Regions from separate parts of the Martelella sp. FLE1502 genome, predicted to be linked through region 1. Evidence: riboswitches for the same ligand, from Rfam matches in the RefSeq annotation. Region 1 holds a riboswitch; the other holds the start of a gene.

Evidence for each region. Region 1 has a riboswitch for thiamine pyrophosphate ahead of thiC (phosphomethylpyrimidine synthase ThiC). Riboswitches for the same ligand answer to the same signal wherever they lie in the genome.
Region 2: it holds a riboswitch for thiamine pyrophosphate, as region 1 does, so the genes downstream of both, thiM (hydroxyethylthiazole kinase) here and thiC (phosphomethylpyrimidine synthase ThiC) in region 1, are expected to answer to the same signal.

Annotation. Positions count from the first base shown of each region.
Region 1 covers NZ_JBAKFQ010000008.1:114,644-124,536, forward strand. Annotated here, with positions in the region: gene V6767_RS09335 (autotransporter outer membrane beta-barrel domain-containing protein) at 1-1,126, opposite strand, end outside; gene V6767_RS09340 (GNAT family N-acetyltransferase) at 1,520-1,828, shown strand; gene thiC (phosphomethylpyrimidine synthase ThiC) at 1,938-3,746, opposite strand; TPP riboswitch at 3,847-3,963, opposite strand; gene V6767_RS09350 (efflux RND transporter permease subunit) at 4,125-7,274, opposite strand; gene V6767_RS09355 (efflux RND transporter periplasmic adaptor subunit) at 7,271-8,614, opposite strand; gene V6767_RS09360 (YbcC family protein) at 8,937-9,893, opposite strand, start outside.
Region 2 covers NZ_JBAKFQ010000011.1:57,178-67,070, reverse strand. Annotated here, with positions in the region: gene V6767_RS11525 (branched-chain amino acid aminotransferase) at 1-790, shown strand, start outside; gene V6767_RS11520 (N-acetyltransferase family protein) at 1,004-1,498, shown strand; gene V6767_RS11515 (c-type cytochrome) at 1,565-2,425, opposite strand; gene V6767_RS11510 (c-type cytochrome) at 2,572-3,015, opposite strand; gene thiD (bifunctional hydroxymethylpyrimidine kinase/phosphomethylpyrimidine kinase) at 3,127-3,942, opposite strand; gene thiE (thiamine phosphate synthase) at 3,939-4,577, opposite strand; gene thiM (hydroxyethylthiazole kinase) at 4,568-5,362, opposite strand; TPP riboswitch at 5,405-5,499, opposite strand; gene V6767_RS11490 (hypothetical protein) at 5,638-6,417, opposite strand; gene V6767_RS11485 (CoA-acylating methylmalonate-semialdehyde dehydrogenase) at 6,552-8,048, opposite strand; gene V6767_RS11480 (LysR family transcriptional regulator) at 8,443-9,327, shown strand; gene V6767_RS11475 (tyrosine-protein phosphatase) at 9,334-9,893, opposite strand, start outside.

The DNA.
Region 1 (9,893 bases):
CGTTGGTAACCGTCAGGACGTCGTTTTCGCCGGACGCCTTGACGCCGTGATAGGCGCCGGTAATCATTGCGCCGGCGTAATTGTTGACGGCGAGCGCCATGCCGTCGGCATCGTCATTGTCGAGCTTGAGGGCGCTGTTGTTCTGATCGCTCGCCTCGCCTTCGTCATAATCGCTGCGGATCAGCCCGTAATTTTCGACAATGGTGCCGTTGCCGGCCTTGATGCCGTCATTGTCGGCGGCCGAGATCGTCCCGGTCTGCCTGTTCGTGATGGTGATGGTCGAACCGGCGGCGATGATATCGGCAAGGTCGAGCGCCTGGCCGCCATCGGACGAGAAGATCTCGCCGGCATTGTCGATGGTGATAATCGCCGCGTGGCTGCTGTCCTTGTCGGCCTTGATCTTCAACGCGTCGTCTGTGGCGGTGATCACGCCGGACGCGCCATTGGTGAGCGAGAAGGAGGCAAGCGCCTCGAAATTCTCGTCGTCATCGAAGGAAATGGCGCGCTTGTCCGCCTTCGTTGTCGAAATCGTGCCGTCATTGACGAGCGTTATCGTGCCGGCCCCCAGACGGATGGCATCGGTATCGCTCGACGTGATGATCGCATCGGCGCGGTTCACGATGTCGACGACCGCGCTTTCGGCTGTGGCGCTGTTGAAGTCAAGCGCCTGGCCGCCATCCGTGGTGATGGTGCCGCTATTGTCGACGGTCACCGCGCCGTTCTCCAGCGCGCTGTCGACGCGGAAGGCATCGGCTTTCTTTGACGTGATCGTGCCGGTATTGGTGAGCGTGAAACGGCCGCTGACGTCGTCCTCGGTGTCGATGGCCCGTTCCTTCTTGCCGTCGATCGTACCGTGATTGACGATGGAAATGCCGTCGCCGGTCGCGGCCCCTTCCCAGAGGATCGCCTGATCGTCCGTCGCCTCAAGCGTCGCGCCGGCCTCGATCACGCCCCTGTCGTCGCCCGAAACGGTCTGCGAGCCGGAAGCGGGCGGAACGGTGAAATCCGCAGCCTCGGCCGTCGCCATGACAGACAGGCCGCCCAGCACGAAGACGCTCGCGCTCAGCATGAACAGCGTGCGTCTGTTTCGGATGGAAGACATGCGGGAATGGGGCAAACGGGACATCAAGAAACTCCGGCTTCCGCGACTGCGGAATCACATTGGCGATAGGCAACGCGCACCTAACCAGAGAGCTGTTTCAGTTTTGCGACAACGCCTCCCGCCGGATTGCGGCCGGAGAAAAATCGCGCGGCAATTGCCAAAACCGGCGCGATATTCCGAAGCTGTCGAAAGGGGTCGTTTACGGAGATTCCGGCGACCTGAGGGCGGAAAACGCGAAAACGAAGGACGGGCGGATGGGGTATATCGGGCGGTGACAATTTCCATTTCCAGGCGAAGCGAAGCGACTATCTGATTTCGTCGGACCCGGCGAAGATCGATCGCGACTACGTCATCGATTTTCTGACCAAAGAGGCCTACTGGTCCAAGGGCACGGACCCGGCGCTGGTTGCCGAGGCGTTGAAGCACTCCGAGGTGCTGGGGCTCTATGACGCCGCCGGCGCTCAGGTCGGCTTTGCCCGCATCGTCACCGATTATGCCGTGTTCGCCTATATCAGGGACGTCTTCGTCGACGCGGCTCACCGCGGGCGCGGCCTCGGCCTTTGGCTAGCCGAGAGCGCGATCGCCCAGCCGCGACTCCAGACCGTTAAAAGCTGGATGCTCGCGACCCGGGACGCGCATGGCGTTTACGCCAAAGTCGGCTTCCATGCGCTGAACCATCCCGAATGGTACATGCAGCGTTTCGGCGATGGCGGCTCACGCCGGTAGGGCGCCCGCAGCGAAAAGGAGACCGTGACGGCGCCGGCGGAACGCAAGCGTGAGCGGAGCCCGCAAGGCACCGTCTGACGATAGGTTTCGACAGTCTCGTCTGCCCCGCTCACGCCTCCTCCTCGCTTTCGAGCGGAACATAAAGCGCCCCGCCCTCGCGGAATTTCTCCGCCATCTTCGCCATGCCCTCCTTCTGGGCCTCGGCGCGGATGTCATGGGAGATACGCATCGAGCAGAATTTCGGCCCGCACATCGAACAGAAATGCGCGACCTTGTGCGCCTCCTTCGGCAAGGTCTCGTCATGCATGGACCGCGCGGTTTCCGGATCGAGCGAGAGGTTGAACTGGTCCTCCCAGCGGAACTCGAAGCGCGCACGCGACAGCGCGTCGTCGCGGATGCGCGCCGCCGGATGCCCCTTGGCGAGATCGGCGGCATGGGCGGCGATCTTGTAGGTGATCACCCCGGTCTTCACATCGTCGCGGTCGGGCAAGCCGAGATGTTCCTTCGGCGTCACATAGCAGAGCATCGCCGTGCCGAACCAGCCGATCATCGCCGCGCCGATACCGGAGGTGATGTGGTCGTAACCCGGCGCGATATCGGTGGTCAGCGGCCCGAGCGTGTAGAACGGCGCCTCGCCGCAGGTCTCAAGCTGCTTGTCCATGTTCGCCTTGATCTTGTGCATCGGCACATGGCCGGGCCCCTCGATCATCACCTGGCAATCCTTCGCCCAGGCAATCTGCGTCAGTTCGCCCAGCGTTTCCAGTTCGGCAAACTGCGCCTCGTCATTGGCATCGGCAATAGAGCCGGGCCGCAACCCATCGCCGAGCGAGAACGACACGTCATAAGCGCGGGCAATATCGCAGATCTCGTCGAAATGCTCGTAGAGAAAGCTCTCGCGGTGGTGGTGCAGGCACCATTTGGCCATGATCGAGCCGCCGCGCGAAACGATGCCGGTCACCCGGCCCACCGTCATCGGGATCATATGCAGCCTGACGCCGGCATGGATGGTGAAGTAATCTACCCCCTGTTCGGCCTGCTCGATCAGCGTGTCGCGGAAGACTTCCCAGCTTAAGTCTTCAGCAATACCGCCGACCTTTTCCAGCGCCTGATAGAGCGGCACCGTGCCGATCGGCACCGGCGAATTGCGGATGATCCAGTCGCGGATATTGTGAATGTTGCGGCCGGTGGACAGGTCCATCACCGTATCGGCGCCCCAGCGCGTGGCCCAGACCATCTTTTCCACTTCCTCGGCCATGGAGGAGGTCACGGCGGAATTGCCGATATTGGCGTTGATCTTCACCAGAAAATTCCGCCCGATCACCATCGGCTCGGCCTCGGGATGGTTGATGTTGGCGGGGATGATCGCCCTGCCCTTCGCAATTTCATCGCGGACGAATTCGGGCGTGATGAAATCGGGGATTTCGGCGCCGAAACTCTCGCCGTCACGCGCCAAAGCCTCTTTCGCGGCCCGGCGGCCGAGATTTTCCCGGATCGCGACGAACTCCATTTCGGGCGTCACGATCCCGGCGCGGGCATAGGCCATCTGGGTTACGGCCTTGCCTTCCGTGGCGCGGCGCGGCTGATGGCGCACGGGAAACTCCGGCACCAGCCGCTTGCCCTCGGCAAAGCCGTTATCCTCGGGCTTCACATGGCGGCCGTCATAGGCCTGCGTGTCGCCGCGCGCGGTAATCCAGTCTTCGCGCAGGCGCGGCAGACCGCCCTCGATGGTAAAGGCGGCATCCGGATCGGTATAGGGGCCGGAACTGTCATAGACGGTGACGGGCGGTTCGCCGGCGCTCGGGTGAACATCGATCTCGCGCATCGGCACGCGGATACCGGCGTGCAGCACGCCCTTGTGCCAGACGCGACGAGATGCCGGCAGCGGGCCTTTGGTAACGGTCGGAGATAAGTCTTGCATCGGTCGGAGCCTCCATAGCTCTTGGCGTTGGAGACCCAGTTCGACGTTGAATGGAGGAGGCCGCGCATACTGCGCCTGAAAGGAACAGCGGGCTTTATCCCGCGCAGCCGATGCACCATCCCTACGCCAGTGTGAACTGGATCAGGTTCATCGGGTCACTGCGCTGCGAAAGCCAGCAGTATCTCAGCCCCTTGTCGGGACCCCCCGGGTGAGCGCGCCAAAGTTGCGCCGGATGTGTGAGCTTGTCAACGCCTTCCGCGAACAACGACATAAATCCACGCGCGCCAGGCCGGCAGGTTTTATCGCCCAGATGCCACATTGGGCCCTACGATCGATACCTTTTTGGCCACCTTCTTGCGGGCGCATGGCGGCGCTCAGTCAGGAAGCGTCGATTGCGCCCTTCCCCTTTCCATGATCGGAAAGCCTCAGATAGAGCACGCTGACGGCCGGGACGACGGCGAGGGTGAAGAACGAGCCGACAAGGATGCCGAAGCCGAGCGCGACCGCTGTCGGAATCAGGAACTGGGCCTGCAGGCTGGTTTCCAGAATGAGCGGCGTGACGCCAAGGAACGTCGTCACCGTCGTCAGGATGATCGGCCTCAGGCGCTCCACCATGGCATCAACCACCGGCCTGGAACTGCCGCTTTCGGCGCACTCGAAAGTGCGAATGACCAGAAGCAGGGCGTTGTTCAGAAGAATGCCCATCAGTCCGATGAGGCCGAACATCGACAGGAGCGTCAGTTCAAGCCCCAGCGCCCAGTGCCCGAGTATGGTGCCGACGAGACCGAAGGGCAGAACCGTCAGCAGGATCAGCGGGCGCGTATAGGAACCAAAAGCCAGCGTCAGAAGGGCGTAAATTCCCAAAAGCGCGAGGACAGCATTGCGCAGCAGCGCCGGCGCGAAGCGGCTCTGCTCCTCCTGCTCGCCGCCCAGCGTGATTTCGAGACCCGGATAATCCCGGCGCAGTTGTGGCACGGTTTCCGTCATCAATTGATCCGTCACTTCACTGCCGGTGGTCGAGCCGCCCGTGACATCGGCGGTGACCGTGGTCACGCGACTGCCGTCGATCCTTGTGATCGTCGATGGCGCCGGCTGGAAGGCGAGGTCGGCCACCGTGCCGATCGGAACCAGCCCGCCCTCGGCCGGCAGCCGCAGGTCCTGAAGATCGGCGATGGTTGCGCGGTCCGATGCCGGCAGGCGCACGCGCACCTCCACCTCTTCGCGGTTGCGTTGGAACTCCGTGGCCACCGCGCCGAACAGCGCGTTGCGAAGCCCGCGCGCCACCGAGCTCAGTTCAACGCCAAGCGCCTGGCCCTGATCGAAAAGCGTGGCGACGACTTCTTCGGAGGATGAGCCCCGGCTGTCCCTGACGGCGGTGACGCCGGCTTTTTCAACGAGCGCGCTCCTGATCCGGTCGACCGCGGCTGCGCGCGCCTCCGGCGTTCCGGCGGCAATATTGAGGACGATATCGGCGCCGATGCCGACCTCACTGGTGGAAAAACTCAGCGAGCGCGCGCCGGCGATCTCGCCCGCCTCGGCGCGCCAGAGATCGACCAGTTCGCCTGCGGAAAAGTCGCGGGTCTCGGCATCGGCGATCTTGACCTCGACGCGCGCCGTGCTGGCGGCTGTACTTTCCGTCCCGCCCGGCGGACCGCCGGAAACAGAGGGTACGCCGATCAGGATGGCGCTTGCCTGGCGAATATCGCTCGCATCCTCTCCGGTCTGCTCGGCCAGTTGGCCGGCCGCCCGGTCCATCGCCGCTGCCAGCTGTTCGGCTTGCGCGCGCGTGGCCGCCACGGATGTGCCATCGCTCATCTGCAGTTCGGCGGAGACGAAATTTCCTTCGATGTCGGGAAAGAACACGAAACGGACGAAACCGAGCGTCAGCGGCGCCAGCGAGGCAAGCAGCAGGCCGAGGCAGAGCACCAGCGTCGGGCCTGGATGACGGTCGACCGTTTCGGCGACCCGGCGAAAACGGGTATCGGCAAAGCTGTCGATCCGCCCGCCGACCTGCCGGCGCAGCGGATCGGCCAGACGTCTTGGCGAAAACCGGCGCGGCTCGCCGGAGCGCAGATGGGAGAGATGCGTGGGAAGCACGAAGAAGCTCTCGACCAGCGACAGACCGAGAACCATGATGACCACGGCGGCCACCGGCGCGAGGAAGGAGCCGGAAAGGCCCGGAATGAACAGAAGCGGCACGAAGGCGAGGACGGTTGTCGCCACCGAAAAGAAAACCGGCCGCGCCATTCGGAGCGTTCCGTCGATGGCCGCCTCCGGGCCGGATTTGCCGGACTGCCGCTCGGTATAGATGGCTTCGCCGACCACGATGGCGTCATCGACCACGATGCCAAGCGAGAGGATGAAGGCAAACAGTGAAAGCTGGCTGATGCTGACGCCGAACAAGGCCATCAGCGCGAAGGTGCCGATGAAGGACACGGCGATGCCGACCGACACCCAGGCTGCGATGCGGATATCGAGCGCCAGCGTCAGGATGACCAGGATCAGCGCCGCGCCGATGATGCCGTTCTTGACCAGGAGGTCGATCCGGCCCTGAAGCGACGTTGCCTGATTGCGCCACTCGGTGAGCGTCACGGTTTCCGGCAGGCGCGGTTCGAGCTCGTTTTCGAGATAATCCTGCGTCAGGCTGACGATGTTGAGCAGCGGTTCGCTTCCGGCACGGAAAACATTGACGAAGACGGCAGGCTTGCCGTCGATCTCGGCCAGAACGGGGTCTTCGGCAAGCCCGTCGGAAATTTCAGCGAAATCGTCAAGCCGCACCTGCGCGCCGGCCGGCGAGGAAAACATCACGATCTCCCCGATCGCCGCCCCGGTATCGCGTTCGCCGGCGGTGCGCACCGAAACGCGGTCCTCCGGCCCGTCAAGCGTTCCGGCGGAATAGTCGGCGGTCGCATTGCCGATGCGCTCGGCGAGCGCGCCGAGCGTCGTGCCATAGGCGAGAAGCTGCGCCTGCGGCACCTCGACCGAAATACGATCCTCCGGCGCGCCGCTGATCCTCACCTGCGATATGCCATCGATGGCCTGAAGGTCCTCGCGCGCGGAAACGGCGATCGCCTTCAGCGTATCCGCAGACAGATCTCCGGAAAGGGCGAACTGTATCGCGAGTTCCTCCGGCTCGACCTCGACAATCACCGGTTCTTCGGCGGATTGAGGAAGTGATGTGAGACTTCGGACCTCGGTCTGGATATCGTCCTTCACCGTCTCGGGGTCCGCCCCGCGCGTCAGGTCCGCGATCACCCTTGCCTGTCCTTCGCTCGCCGTGGCGGTGATCTTGCGGATGCCCTCGATGCTGCGGATCGCCGATTCGATCGGCTCGACGACGGAATCAGAAACATCCTGGGCCGTTGCGCCCGGATAGGTGACGGTGATGCTGATGGTTCCGGTCGAAAGGTCGGGAAAGTTCTTGACCGTCAGCGTGGCGAGCGACAGAAGCCCCGCCGCAACCAGACCGACCAGAAGAAGATTTGCAAAAACGCCCGTCTCGAAAACGCGTCTGATCAGCCAGTTCATTGCGCCGCGCCACCTGCCGTATTAGCGCCGGCGGCATTGTTGCCGCCGGTTGCGGTTGCGCCTGCGGCGGAGGACGCCGCGCCGGACGCGATGTCATCCGGCACGTCGACGAGACCTGATGGGGCCGACGCGATCCGGTCCGCGACCGGGTCGGAGAGATCGCCGACGGTGACCGGCTTATCGCCGTCGACCCTCACCTTCAGCCCGTCGACAGGCGTGTCGACCGGCGTCAGCAACAAACGTCGTCCCTCAAGATCGCCGCTTAGCAAGACCGCGCCTTCGATCCGGCGGCGCACTTCCGCCTCCAGCCGAACCAGCCTGTTGTCGCTGTCAACGCCCCAGACCTGCTGGCCGGCCTGCACCACGCCTGACGGGGCAGCGAAAGGGCTCTCTTCATCGGGAAGGGCGAAATGGACGCGAACGACCTCTCCGATCCTGAGCGCCGTCGCGCCTTCGTCGGCGGCGAAGGGATTGCGGATGCTGACGATGACCTCGGTGGTTCTGGCAGATGATTCAATGCGCGGAATGACGGCCGTGACCGTGCCGATCCGAACGTCTTTGACTTCGCCCTCAGCCCGCACGGGGCGGATGCCGACAGGCTTGCCCAGAAGCGCGGCCTCGCCGCCCAGAAGCGCGAAATCGCGTTCGGAGAGCCCGACAGCCGCCTCCGCATATCCCGCGAGCGCAGCCGTGCCGACGCTTGTGCCGGCGCTGACCAGTTGGCCCCGCGCCGCATCGGCGCTCAGCACGACGGCGGGAAACGGCGCTTCCAGGCGCGTATCGTCGAGCGCGATCTCAGCGCTTTGGCGTTGCGCGCGCGCCGAAGACAGGCTGGCGCGGGCGCGTTTGACCCGTGCGGCGGCATCCTCGGTCGTGGCTTCCGGCGTTGCGCCGCGCTCGGCAAGCTGGTTCTGACGATCGAGATCGGCGCGGGCTTCATCGAGGCTCGCCTCGGCCTCTTCAACAGCCGCCTGTGCAGCCTGCAGATCGGATCGGAAACGGGCATCATCGAGCTCGATGACGAGATCGCCCTCGGCCAGTCGCCCGCCTGCCGCGAAATTTTCGCCGATCCTTTCGATGCGTCCGCCAACCTCAGGTGCCAGGACCACCTCAGTGCCCGAACGGACCAGCGCCGTTTGCGAGATCGTCAACGGCTGGTTCAGTTCGACGGGGCTGGCGACCCTGACCAGCGGGGCGGCCGGCGCCTCCGCCTGGGTCTCGTCCGAGGACCAGAAGAAACTGAAGGCGACGACGGCGCCGCCTGCCAGCAGAACCACAATGGCAATCGCCCAGCCCATAAGCTGTATTCGGTTTTCGCGGCCTTTGCCGTCTTCGGGCATAATGTCGCTCACTCGTGGAGGATAGCTGTGCGTGCGCCGCGCTCACGCAGCGGGGTTCATAAGTTGAACCGGCGGGACGGCAGATTGTTCCGATCGCATGTCCGTATCGGCAAATGCCTCCGATACCCTTCCACCTGGCAATGCGCCTGAGGCTATCGCGCGCGGCATCCGCTGTCCCGCGAGCGTCACCGTTTCGATGGATGATGGTCGCGGCGGGGAAGGTTGACCGCCGCCGCGAACTCATAAAAAAGGACTTGCGAACAACAGAGCGGAGACGGGCGGCACGGTTGGCTACTGCCCCCCTCCAGCGACGAGGCGGGGCTCACGCCGCCTGCTCAACCTCCCCTTCTTCCGTCCAGACGCCACCTGGATGATACCGTCTTGCCATCCGCCCATCCTTCAAGGCGAGCAAGTGCAGCCAACGGTTTTCAAAAAGCGCTCTGACTTCGGGATGCACATTGAGGACAGACGAAATTGCCTCCTCAGGGGCCTCGATCAGCACGGATAGCCTGAGCGGCGCATGCTCCAGGTTTTCGCCATTGTGGAGGGTCTGCCACGGCAGGCCGGGCCGCAGGCGGCCGCCATTGCCCTCCACCACGCCAATGCCGCCGACCACGTTGTGGATCAGCTTGTTGCCGCCGCCGAAGGCCTCCGGCGCAACCGTGGAGCCGTAATATTGCAGACTGATCCAGCTTGCGACGACCACCGGAGCGGTCAAGATCAGTTCCAGCGTCCTGAAGTCCTCGTCCGCCCGCCAGTCATAGCTGTGCAGAAAGGCGCGTCCGTCGAGGTTGGCTCCGGCCGTCACATGGCGCGGCGCGGCGATGAAGGCGGCGCATCCGGCAAGGCCCCATTCGGGTCTGATCTCCGACCAATCGGCGGCCCTTGCCGAAATCGACTGGGCGCTGGCGCCCGGCAGGCGGATGGCCCTTTCGGCGCGCGCCTGCGCGCCCGCGCGGCTCAGCCATGTCCGAACAGGTCCCATCTGGTCCTTTGCGGACGGAAAATCTGCGTCGAACACGGTGATCTCATCCGTCGTCGTATCATGCAAGGCGGCCACAAAACGGGTGTCTTGCGGCAGGTCGATGCCGTGACCGGGCAGGCCTGCGCGGGTCTCGTCATCGTTCAGCAGGCTGGCCAGCAGCCTTGCCGAGACTTCGCCCGAATAGCCCCCGCAAGCCCCGCAGTGATAGGCGCTCCTGTGCGGATTGTTCGTGACATTGGCGCCATGGCCGACCAGCAGAACCGTTTGGGCGTGACTGCGCGTCAGGCTCATCGC
Region 2 (9,893 bases), on a different contig from region 1:
GACCTCCCATGCGATGTGGCTCGGCTCTACCGTCTTCGACGGCGCGCGCTATTTCGAGGGTATGGCGCCGGATCTGGACGAGCATTGCAAGCGCATCAACCGCTCCGCCCGCGCGCTCGGTCTGCAGCCGACCAAGACGTCGGAGGAGATCGAGGGGCTGGTCTGGGAAGGGCTGAAGAACTTCAAGGGCGCGGAAGCGGTCTATATCAAGCCGATGTACTGGGCCGAGCACGGCCTCGACGGACTCGTGCCCGCCGACCCGGCCTCCACCCGGTTCGCGCTCTGCCTGTTCGAAACGCCGATGCGTTCCACAGAGCCGGTGCGGCTGACGGTCTCGCCCTACCGCCGCCCGTCGCCGGAAGTGGCGATGACCCATGCCAAGACCGGCAGTCTCTACCCCAATTCCGGCCGGATGATGCTGGAGGCGCGCGCCCGCGGCTTCGACAATGCGCTGGCGCTCGACATGCTCGGCAATGTCGCCGAGACGGCGTCGGCCAATATCTTCCTCGTCAAGGACGGCATTCCGATGACGCCGGCGGATAATGGCTGTTTCCTCGCAGGCATCACCCGCAAGCGAATCCTCAAGCTGTTCCGCGACAACGGCATTGCCGCCAAGGAGAAGACGCTGACGGTGAAGAACTTCCTCGAGGCCGACGAACTGTTCCTCACCGGCAATTACAACAAGGTCGTGCCGGTGATCAAACTCGACGACCGCGATTTCGAACCGGGGCCGATGGCGAAACAGGCGATGAAACTCTACATGGACTGGGCGCGCTCGACCTGCAAATAGCGCGCGGCCCGCGTTTTTGAATTGACAAGATGCGCGATTGAGCGCATTGGATTTTTCATGATCAAGACCGTGACCCACAATCATATGTATTTTTGGCTGTTCCAATAGGAGCGGCCTGTTGATCATGTTCATCACCGGCCGCCTGGGGGCGGCAAGGTGTTGAAAGAAAACGTCCCCCACGGCGGCAGAATTCGAAGGCCAAGGGACGATAAAATGACTGACGATCAAGACAAAATCGCACTGGAACGACCTGCCCTGATGACCATCAGGAAGGCGGTCGAGCCCGATATTCCGCAACTGCTCGAGATGATCGGGTTGCTTGCCGCCTTTCACGAGGATCCGTCGGAAATGACGGCGGAGAGCCTGAGGCGCGACCTGTTCGGGCCGACGCCGTGGGTGACCGCGCTGGTCGCCGATGCCGGCGCGCAGCTTCTCGGCTACGCGCTTTTGACGCCGCTCTACCGGGCGCAGCAGGGACGGCGCGGCATGGATCTCCACCATCTTTTCGTGCGCGACGGCCACCGCAACCACGGCGTCGGCCAGCATTTGATCGCCCGCGCGCGTGATTTCGCGAAGGCAGCCGGCTGCTCCTACATGTCGGTCAGCGCCGCCACCGGCAATTTCGGCGCCCACCGGTTCTACCAGCAGATGGATTTCGTCGCGCGGCCGGTGACCGGCATGCGCTATATGCAGACGCTCGCCGATTGATCCCGCTATCTGTTCTGGCGCGTCGGGTCTGTCGAAAAACCGGATTCCACTTTTTCGCCCGACGCACTACTGCGCGGGCACGGCCTTCAGATAGGCGGCGATGGCTTCGAGGTCGGAGCGCGGCAGATGCGACAGGTTCTGCTGCACATCGACCATAGAGCCGCCGGCGGTATCGAAGTCCGGCGTGAAGCCCGTTTCGAGATAGTCGGCGATTTCCGCCGCCGTCCAGTTGCCGATGCTTTCGGAGCCCGGGGTGATGTCCGGGATCGTCCCTTCGCCGTCGGGGTTTGGCCCGCCGGCGAGCCATTTGTCATATTCGAGCCCGCCAAGCGCATTGCGCGGCGTGTGGCATTCGCCGCAATGGCCCGGCCCCTCGACCAGATACTGCCCGCGCATGATTTCGGGCGAGGCGTCGGCGAGTTGCACCCGCGGTTCGTTTTTGAAAAACAGCTGCTTCCAGAATGACAGCCCCAGCCGGATATTGAACGGGAAGTCGACATCGTGCGGCTTGCTGGGCGTATCGCTCGGCGGCAGCGTCATGATGTAGCCGTGAAGGTCCTTCACGTCCTGATCCTTCATCCGCACATAGGAGGTGTAGGGCAGGGAGGGGTAGAGGTTGCGCCCATGCGGGCCGACGCCCTTCTTCACCGCGTTGGCGAAGTCCATGAGCGACCAGTCCCCGATGCCTTCCTGCTTGTCGGGAGAGATATTGGGCGCATAGAAGGTTCCGAAATCGCTCTCGATCGGGTGTCCGCCGGACAGGACGAGCTTTTCTTCGCCGGTCGTGCCCGGTGCTGCATGGCAGCCGGCGCACTGGCCGGCCCAGAACATTTTCGCGCCATTATGCGGATCGGCGGCCTGCAAATCCTGATAGTCCGCCGGGTCGAGCTTCGGCGGGGTGAAGGCAACCACGAACGCCGCCCCCATGAACAGAGCGGCGACAGCCAGTACGATGATCGTCAGCTTTTTCACGCCGGGTCTCCCTGTTCCCGCATTTCAACAAAAAACAGCAGTTCCGGGCAAACGGGGAACCGCTCCAACGCCCGGAACTGCGACAAGATAATGAGAGGGCTCTATTTGTCGACGCGGTAGAGCTTGTGGCAGGCCGCGCAATTGGCCCCCAGCGTCTTCATCGCGGCTCCGACGGCGGCCTGATCGGCCGGCAGGTCGGCCAGCAGGGCATCGGCATCATCGGCGAGCTTTTTCGCATGGGCCTCGAAGTCGTCCATGTTTTCCCAGATCGCCGGGCTCGCCTCGGTGTCGTTGCCGGTTTTCGAATCAGGCGGGAAATGGGTCGTGAAATCGGTGATGTTGGTGGAGATATCGGAAAGCGCGCCCTGAACCACGATCGGGTCGTAGGCGTTTTCGCCCTTGGCGATCGCGCCGAGCTGGCCCATGGCCTTGCCGATCGCCTTCATGTCGTCCTGGCGCAGCATTTGCGGTCCATCCTCTGCAACCGCAAAACCCGCGCTGAGACAGAGCGCGACAGCGCCGGCGATCATAAATCCGTTTTTCATCCAAAGCCTCCTTCGTTGCTCAGGCAGCAGTATACGCAGCCTCTGTTTGGAAGCTAGGGGCAGGATTAGCGTAGAAAAGATGAACGGCGGCTGACTGCGGGGCCGACGGCATCACGTTTTGGTGACTTCGCCCCACAGCGCATGGAAATGATGGGTCGGCCCATGTCCGGAGCCGACATGCAGGCTGTCGGCCGCGGCAATCGCGCCGGCGACATAGCGCTTGGCGCTTGCGACCGCTTCCGAAAGAGGCGCGCCCTTGCCGATCTCGGCCGCGATCGCGCTTGAAAGCGTGCAGCCCGTGCCATGAGTGCTCGCGGTATCGATGCGCGCGCCCTCCAGCCATTCCTCGCCGGTGGCTGTCACTAGCAGATCCGGGCTTTCCGCGCCCTCCAGATGACCGCCCTTCAGCAGCACCGCCTGCGCACCGAGGCCTCTCAACGCGGTTGCCTGCTCGATCATCTCATCGCGGGTGGCGGCGGTCTCGACGCCGAGCAGGGCGGCGGCTTCCGGCAGGTTGGGCGTCAGCACGGCGGCAAGCGGTATAACATGATCCTTCAGCGCCTCGATGGCGTCTTCCGGCAGCAGCCGGTGGCCGCCCTTGGCGACCATGACCGGATCGAGCACGACCGGCACCTCCACATGGTGGCGCAGGCTGTCGGCGATGGTGACGGCGATATTGGCATTGACGACCATGCCGATCTTGATAGCGTCGACCTTCACGTCATCGAAGATCGCGGCGATCTGCTCGGCGACGAAGGCCGAGGGAACCTCGTGCACGCCGGTGACGCCGCGGGTGTTCTGCGCCGTCAGGCCCGTCATCGCCGCCATGCCGTATGTTCCGAGTGCCGAAAAGGTCTTGATGTCGGCCTGAATGCCGGCGCCGCCCGAGGGATCGGAACCGGCGATCGAGAGGATGTTTGCGATCATTGCTTCGCCTTCCGGATGGCTTCGGCAAGATCCGCCGTCGCCTGATATGGATCGGGCTGGCCGCAAATGGCCGAAACGACGGCGATCCCGTCGGCCCCATGCCTGAATGTGGATTCCACATGCTCCCCTTTCAACCCGCCGATCGCAACGGCCGGCAGTCCACAAAGCGCGATCATCGAGGAAAGGCCGGCAAAGCCGACGGGCAGCGCGTGATCGGACTTGGTGCTGGTGGCGAAGACCGGACCGGCGCCAACATAGTCGATGCCGGCTGGATCAAAGGCGCGCGCGACGTCGAGGCCGTTGACGGAAACGCCGAGAATCTTGTCATCGCCGATCAGGTCCCGGACATCTTTCGGGCGGGCATCCTCCTGGCCGACATGAACGCCGTCGGCATCGATCGCGATGGCGGCCTCGACGTCGTCATTGACAATCAGCCGGACCGGCGTGCCGGCTGTCACCTGTTTAAGCGCAAGCCCCATGTCGATGCGTTCGCGCGTCGAGGCGCGTTTCATGCGGAGCTGCACGATTGTCGCGCCGCCGGCGACGGCATCGCGCGTGGTGGCGACCATGCCGTAATCGCCGCAGAGATCGGGATCGAGAACGAGGTAGAGGGAAAGGTCGAATTTCATAGCCATTCGATCTCCGCCTCAAGGCCAAGTGCTTCGGGCGTGACGGCGGCGAGCGCATCGAGGAAATGGACCTGGAACGAGCCGGGGCCCTCGGCCTTTCGATGCGCGCGGCTGCCGGCCACTGCGTAATGGGCAAGTGCCGCGACCGTTGCCTCGAAGGCATCGTCACGCCATGCTCCGGCATAGCCGCCGACAAGCGCCGTCAGCGCGCAGCCGAGCGCCGTGACCCGGGGCATCAGCGGCGAGCCGCCACCGATGTGGGCAATGCGGCTTCCGTCGGTCACAAAATCGCGTTCGCCGGTGACCGCCACCACCATGTTGCGCTCGCGGGCAAGCGCCTTCGCCGTCTCTTCGGCGGCGGTGACGCTGTCGCCGGCATCGACGCCCTTGCCGGCGCTGGTGGCGCCGGAGAAGGCGAGAATTTCGGAGGCATTGCCGCGCAGGATCGTGGGCCCGAGGTCGAGGATTTCGCGCGCGGCCCTGGCGCGGAAGCCGGTGGCAAAATGGGCGACGGGGTCGAATACCCAAGGCGTTCGCTTGCCGTTGGCCGTCTCGATCGCGGCCTTCATGCCGGTAAGCCAGTCGGGGGATAACGTGCCGATATTGATGGTGACGGCGGAGACGATGCCGGCAAACTCGCCGGCCTCTTCCTTGGCGTGGACCATGGCCGGAGAAGCGCCGGCGGCGAGCAGAACATTCGCGGCGATATTCATCGCCACGTAATTGGTGATGCATTGGGTAAGCGGCGCGTCCGCGCGCATCTTCTCAAGTATGGGGGCGATATCGGCCATCGGCGTCCTCCTTGTTTGTCGCGGAGGAACTCGGGCGCCGAAGCAAAGACCCGAGTGACTCCCTCCGCCGGCATGATCCGGATCAGGTTCCAAGGGTACATCTCAGCCCGCTCTCACGGACGCCCCTGTCGCTCGAGAGCATTTCCGGTGAAAACCCGAAATGCTCTATCTATTTGTTTTTGCGCGCGTCCGGACGGAAAACCGGTATCCACTTTTCCTGGACGCGCTCCAGTGGCTCGTTATACCAGAAAAAGCCGCTTCGGAAAGAGGTGGTGTTACTCAGGCGAAGGGGCTCGCCACGCCGTTTCGCGACAGGGGCCGGTGGTCGCCAGAACGGATGCGAGATCGCGATCCTTGGCCGCCTGCTCGACGAAATGCTGCCGCTCGGGCGAAAGCTGGTCGGCTAGATTGTCCTGGTTCCAGGCGCGATGCCGGAAAATGAATTCGTCATCGAAGAGGTGCTGTTCCTCGGCCGTCCGCGTGCCCTTCAGACTTGCATGGAGATAGTAGAGGACGTCCGGGTTCAAAGGAGTCAGGCCCTCGCCGTCGTCGGTGATGAGAAATGAGAGAAGGGCCGCCTCGCTGCCTCTTTTCGCCGCGTCTTGCAGGCGCTCCATCAGTCCAGCGAATTCGACTTCGCCCTCCGTCTCCGGGTTACGGGAAAAACGGCCGCAATAGATAAGGTCGCTGTCAATGCGTAGCTTGCCTGCCAGCTGGAACATAGCCATGACATATGGCAGGGTCATGCAGGTATTGAGGTCGTCGAAAGCACTGTCTGTCTGGATGTATTCGCGCCAGAGTTGATAGCGTGCCTCTTCTGTTCCCTCGTCTGCGAATGCCGGATAGCGCTTTTCATAGATTTCGTAGTGCCCGCGCAGATAATCACCGCAATCGGGAATGCGGGGATTGTAGTCGAGTTCGGAGGTCGCGAATTCCCATTCCTCGAACGTCATTTCCGGTCTTGTCGGCTGCGGATGCGTTTCGAACGACCATGCAGAGGCTTCACAGGCGAATACGCTGCAGGCCGCGAAGGCCATCAACAATCGAATCATCATACCCACCGGTTCCTACGAGACACCCGTAAAAGTAGTGACAGGTTAGCACTGGTAACCGGTTGTAGAAAGACGTGGAGCAACCAAAGAAACACGTGACCTCCGCGCACTCAGGACGCGGAGGTCACGTTTATACATTACTTCATCGTCGGCATCGAGAATTCGGCGCCGGCGCGGATGCCCTTGGGCCAGCGCTGGGTGATGGTCTTCAGGCGGGTGTAGAAGCGGACGCCCTCCGGGCCATGCATGTGGTGATCGCCGAACAGCGAGGCCTTCCAGCCGCCGAAGGAGTGGAATGCCATCGGAACCGGGATCGGCACGTTGACGCCGACCATGCCGACCTTGATCTTGTGGGCGAATTCGCGGGCGGCGTCACCGTCGCGGGTGAAGATCGCCGTGCCGTTGCCGAATTCGTGGTCGTTGATCCATTGGGCGGCCTCGTCATAGCTCTTTGCGCGGGCGACGGAGAGGACCGGGCCGAAAATCTCTTCCTTGTAGATCTTCATGTCGGTAGTGACCTTGTCGAACAGGGTCGCGCCGACGAAATAGCCGTTCTCGTAGCCCTGCAGCTTCAGGCCGCGGCCATCAACCACCAGTTCCGCGCCTTCTTCCACGCCCGAATCGATGTAGCCGGTCACGCGTTCAAGCGCTGCCGCCGTCACCACCGGGCCCATATCGGCTTCCGGATCGGTGCCGGGGCCGACCTTGAGGGCGGCAATGCGGGGCTTCAGCTTGTCGATCAGCTTGTCCGCCGTCTCGTCGCCCACGGGCACGGCAACGGAGATCGCCATGCAGCGCTCGCCGGCGGAGCCGAAGGCGGCGCCCATCAGCGCATCGGCGGCCTGGTCCATGTCGGCGTCGGGCATCACGATCATGTGGTTCTTGGCCCCGCCCAGCGCCTGGCAGCGTTTGCCGTTGGCGGTTGCGGTTGTGTAGATGTAGCGCGCGATCGGGGTGGAGCCGACGAAGGAGACGGCCTCGATATCCGGGTCGTTCAGAAGCGCGTCGACGGCTTCCTTGTCGCCCTGCACCACGTTGAACACGCCATCGGGCAGGCCCGCTTCCTTCAGCCATGCGGCGATCAGCAGCGAGGCGGACGGGTCGCGTTCGGACGGCTTCAGCACGAAGCAGTTGCCGGCGGCAAGCGCGATCGGGAACATCCACATCGGCACCATGGCCGGGAAGTTGAACGGCGTGATGCCGGCAACGACGCCGAGCGGCTGGCGGATCGCGTAGCTGTCGACCCCGGTGCCGACATTTTCGGTATATTCGCTTTTCAGAAGCTGCGGGGCGCCGGTCGCGAATTCGACCACTTCCATGCCGCGCTGGATTTCGCCGAGCGCATCGGAATGGACCTTGCCGTGTTCGGCGGTGATCACGGCCGCCATTTCGTCGATCCGGTCTTCCAGGATCGACAGGAACTTGTTCAGGATACGGGCGCGGCGCAGCGGCGTGGTCGCCGACCAGTCTGGGAACGCCGCCTTGGCGGCCTCGACGGCGGCGCGCACATCGGCGTTGCTGGCAAGCGAAAGCTCGCCGCTCTGCTCGCCGGTTGCGGGATTATAGGTCGGCACGGTGCGGGTGCTGGTTCCCGCAAACGGCTTGCCGCCGACAAAATGCTGAATGGATTTCATGGGTATTCCTCCGGTGTTGCTGCCAATGAGGCTCTTGGATTGTGAAGCCATCAATCTTCCCGCTTGAGGGCAAGGCTGTCGTTCATGGCCCTTCCGCATAGCCCCCCAATCTTCTCGCCCCGGAGGGGAGATGTCGCGACAGCGACAGTGAGGGGGGAGATTATCCCCACGAACGCCCTCACGAGACGAGATGCCGCGCCACCCTCACGGCCCCTTTCGGGACATCTCTCCCGCCAGCGGGAGAGAGTATTGGGAGCAAGCCGCAAGGCCATATTCAATTCCCCTGCCTTCCAGGGAAAGATCGATGCTGTGTGCCGACACTATCGCCTATTAATTTCTGCAAAGAAACACGATAATTCTAAAATCCATTGTGCAAAAATTATAGGGCAGTCGTATGGATTGGGATCATCTGCGGGTCTTTCTGGCGGTGGCGCGGCGGGGGCAGATTCTTGCTGCGGCGCAGGCGCTTGGGCTCAATCATGCGACGGTTGCCCGGCGGCTGAACGCGCTGGAGGAGGCGCTCGGCGAACCGCTGTTCGAGCGCCGCCCCTCCGGCTCGACGCTGACGGAGGCGGGCGAGCGGCTCCTGGCGGTGGCCGAGCGGGTGGAGACCGAAATTCTGGGCATTACGGAGGATACGAGAGCGCGCGGCGCCAGCCTTTCCGGCACGGTGCGGGTTGGCGCGCCGGACGGGCTCGGCACCTATTTCCTTGCCGCCGAACTCGGACGCCTGCAGGAGGAGCATCCGGGCCTGATCGTCGAGCTGGTGCCCCTGCCGCGCACATTCTCGCTGTCGAAGCGCGAGGCGGATCTCGCGATCACCCTCGATCCGCCGGCGGAGGGCAGGCTGGTGGTTTCCAAGCTGACGGACTACACGCTCGGCGTTTATGCCGCTTCATCCTATCTCCGCCGGCACGGCACGCCCGAAAGCGAGGAGGCGCTTGCAGCCCACGTCGTCGTCACCGGGGTGGAGGACTATGCCTATGCCTCGTCGCTGAATTATGCGGGGCATCTTGCGCGCTTTGCCGGCCGTCAATTCCGCTGCGCTGGCGTTGCCGGGCAAATGGAGGCGGTGAGGGCGGGAATTGGCATCGGCATCCTGCACGATTTCGTCGCCCGCGACTGCGAGGGTCTGGAACGCATCCTGCCGTCCGTCGGCTTCCGCCGGGCGTATCATCTTCTCTCCCACCCCGACACCGGCAGCCTCGCGCGAATCGCGCTCATCCGCGCGTTTCTGGCGCGTCGGTTCAAGGAGGAGCGGTCGCGGTTTGCGCCGTAGGGGCCTTCAGCTATCGAGGCCGAGAACTTTCTCGAGGTCTTCCCAACTCGTATCCATGGCATAAGGTCCGATGCCGGGCAGGGCGACGTGGCCGTAAAGTGGGGAAAGCTGCCACTCGGCGGTTTCCTCGTCGATGCCGCCCAATTGCTGGAGATACATCACGGAGGCAAGCCCGGTGCGATCGGCGCCCGCCTTGCAGTGGACCAGGATCGGTTTCGGCGCATCGCGCATCAGCGCCAGCAGTTCCATGCTGCGCTCCGGCGACAAGATGGTCCGGTCCGACATCGGGAAATCGATATGTTCGACGCCCTTTTGTGCGCTCACCCTGATCTCGTCGTCATACCACGCCCGACCGGGGCTTGCGCCGCGCAGGTTGATAACGGTCCTGATGCCGTGCCGGTCGATATAGAGCGAAAGCGCGTCACCGCTGGGCTGCGCCGAGCGATAGAACTCGCCCGCCTTGACCTCGTGAAAATTGCCGCTTGCCTGCAGGCCGCCAAGATAAATGCCGCTGCCCAAGACCAGAATGCCGACAGCGGCCGCAACCCGGCGCGCTAGACGCTTTT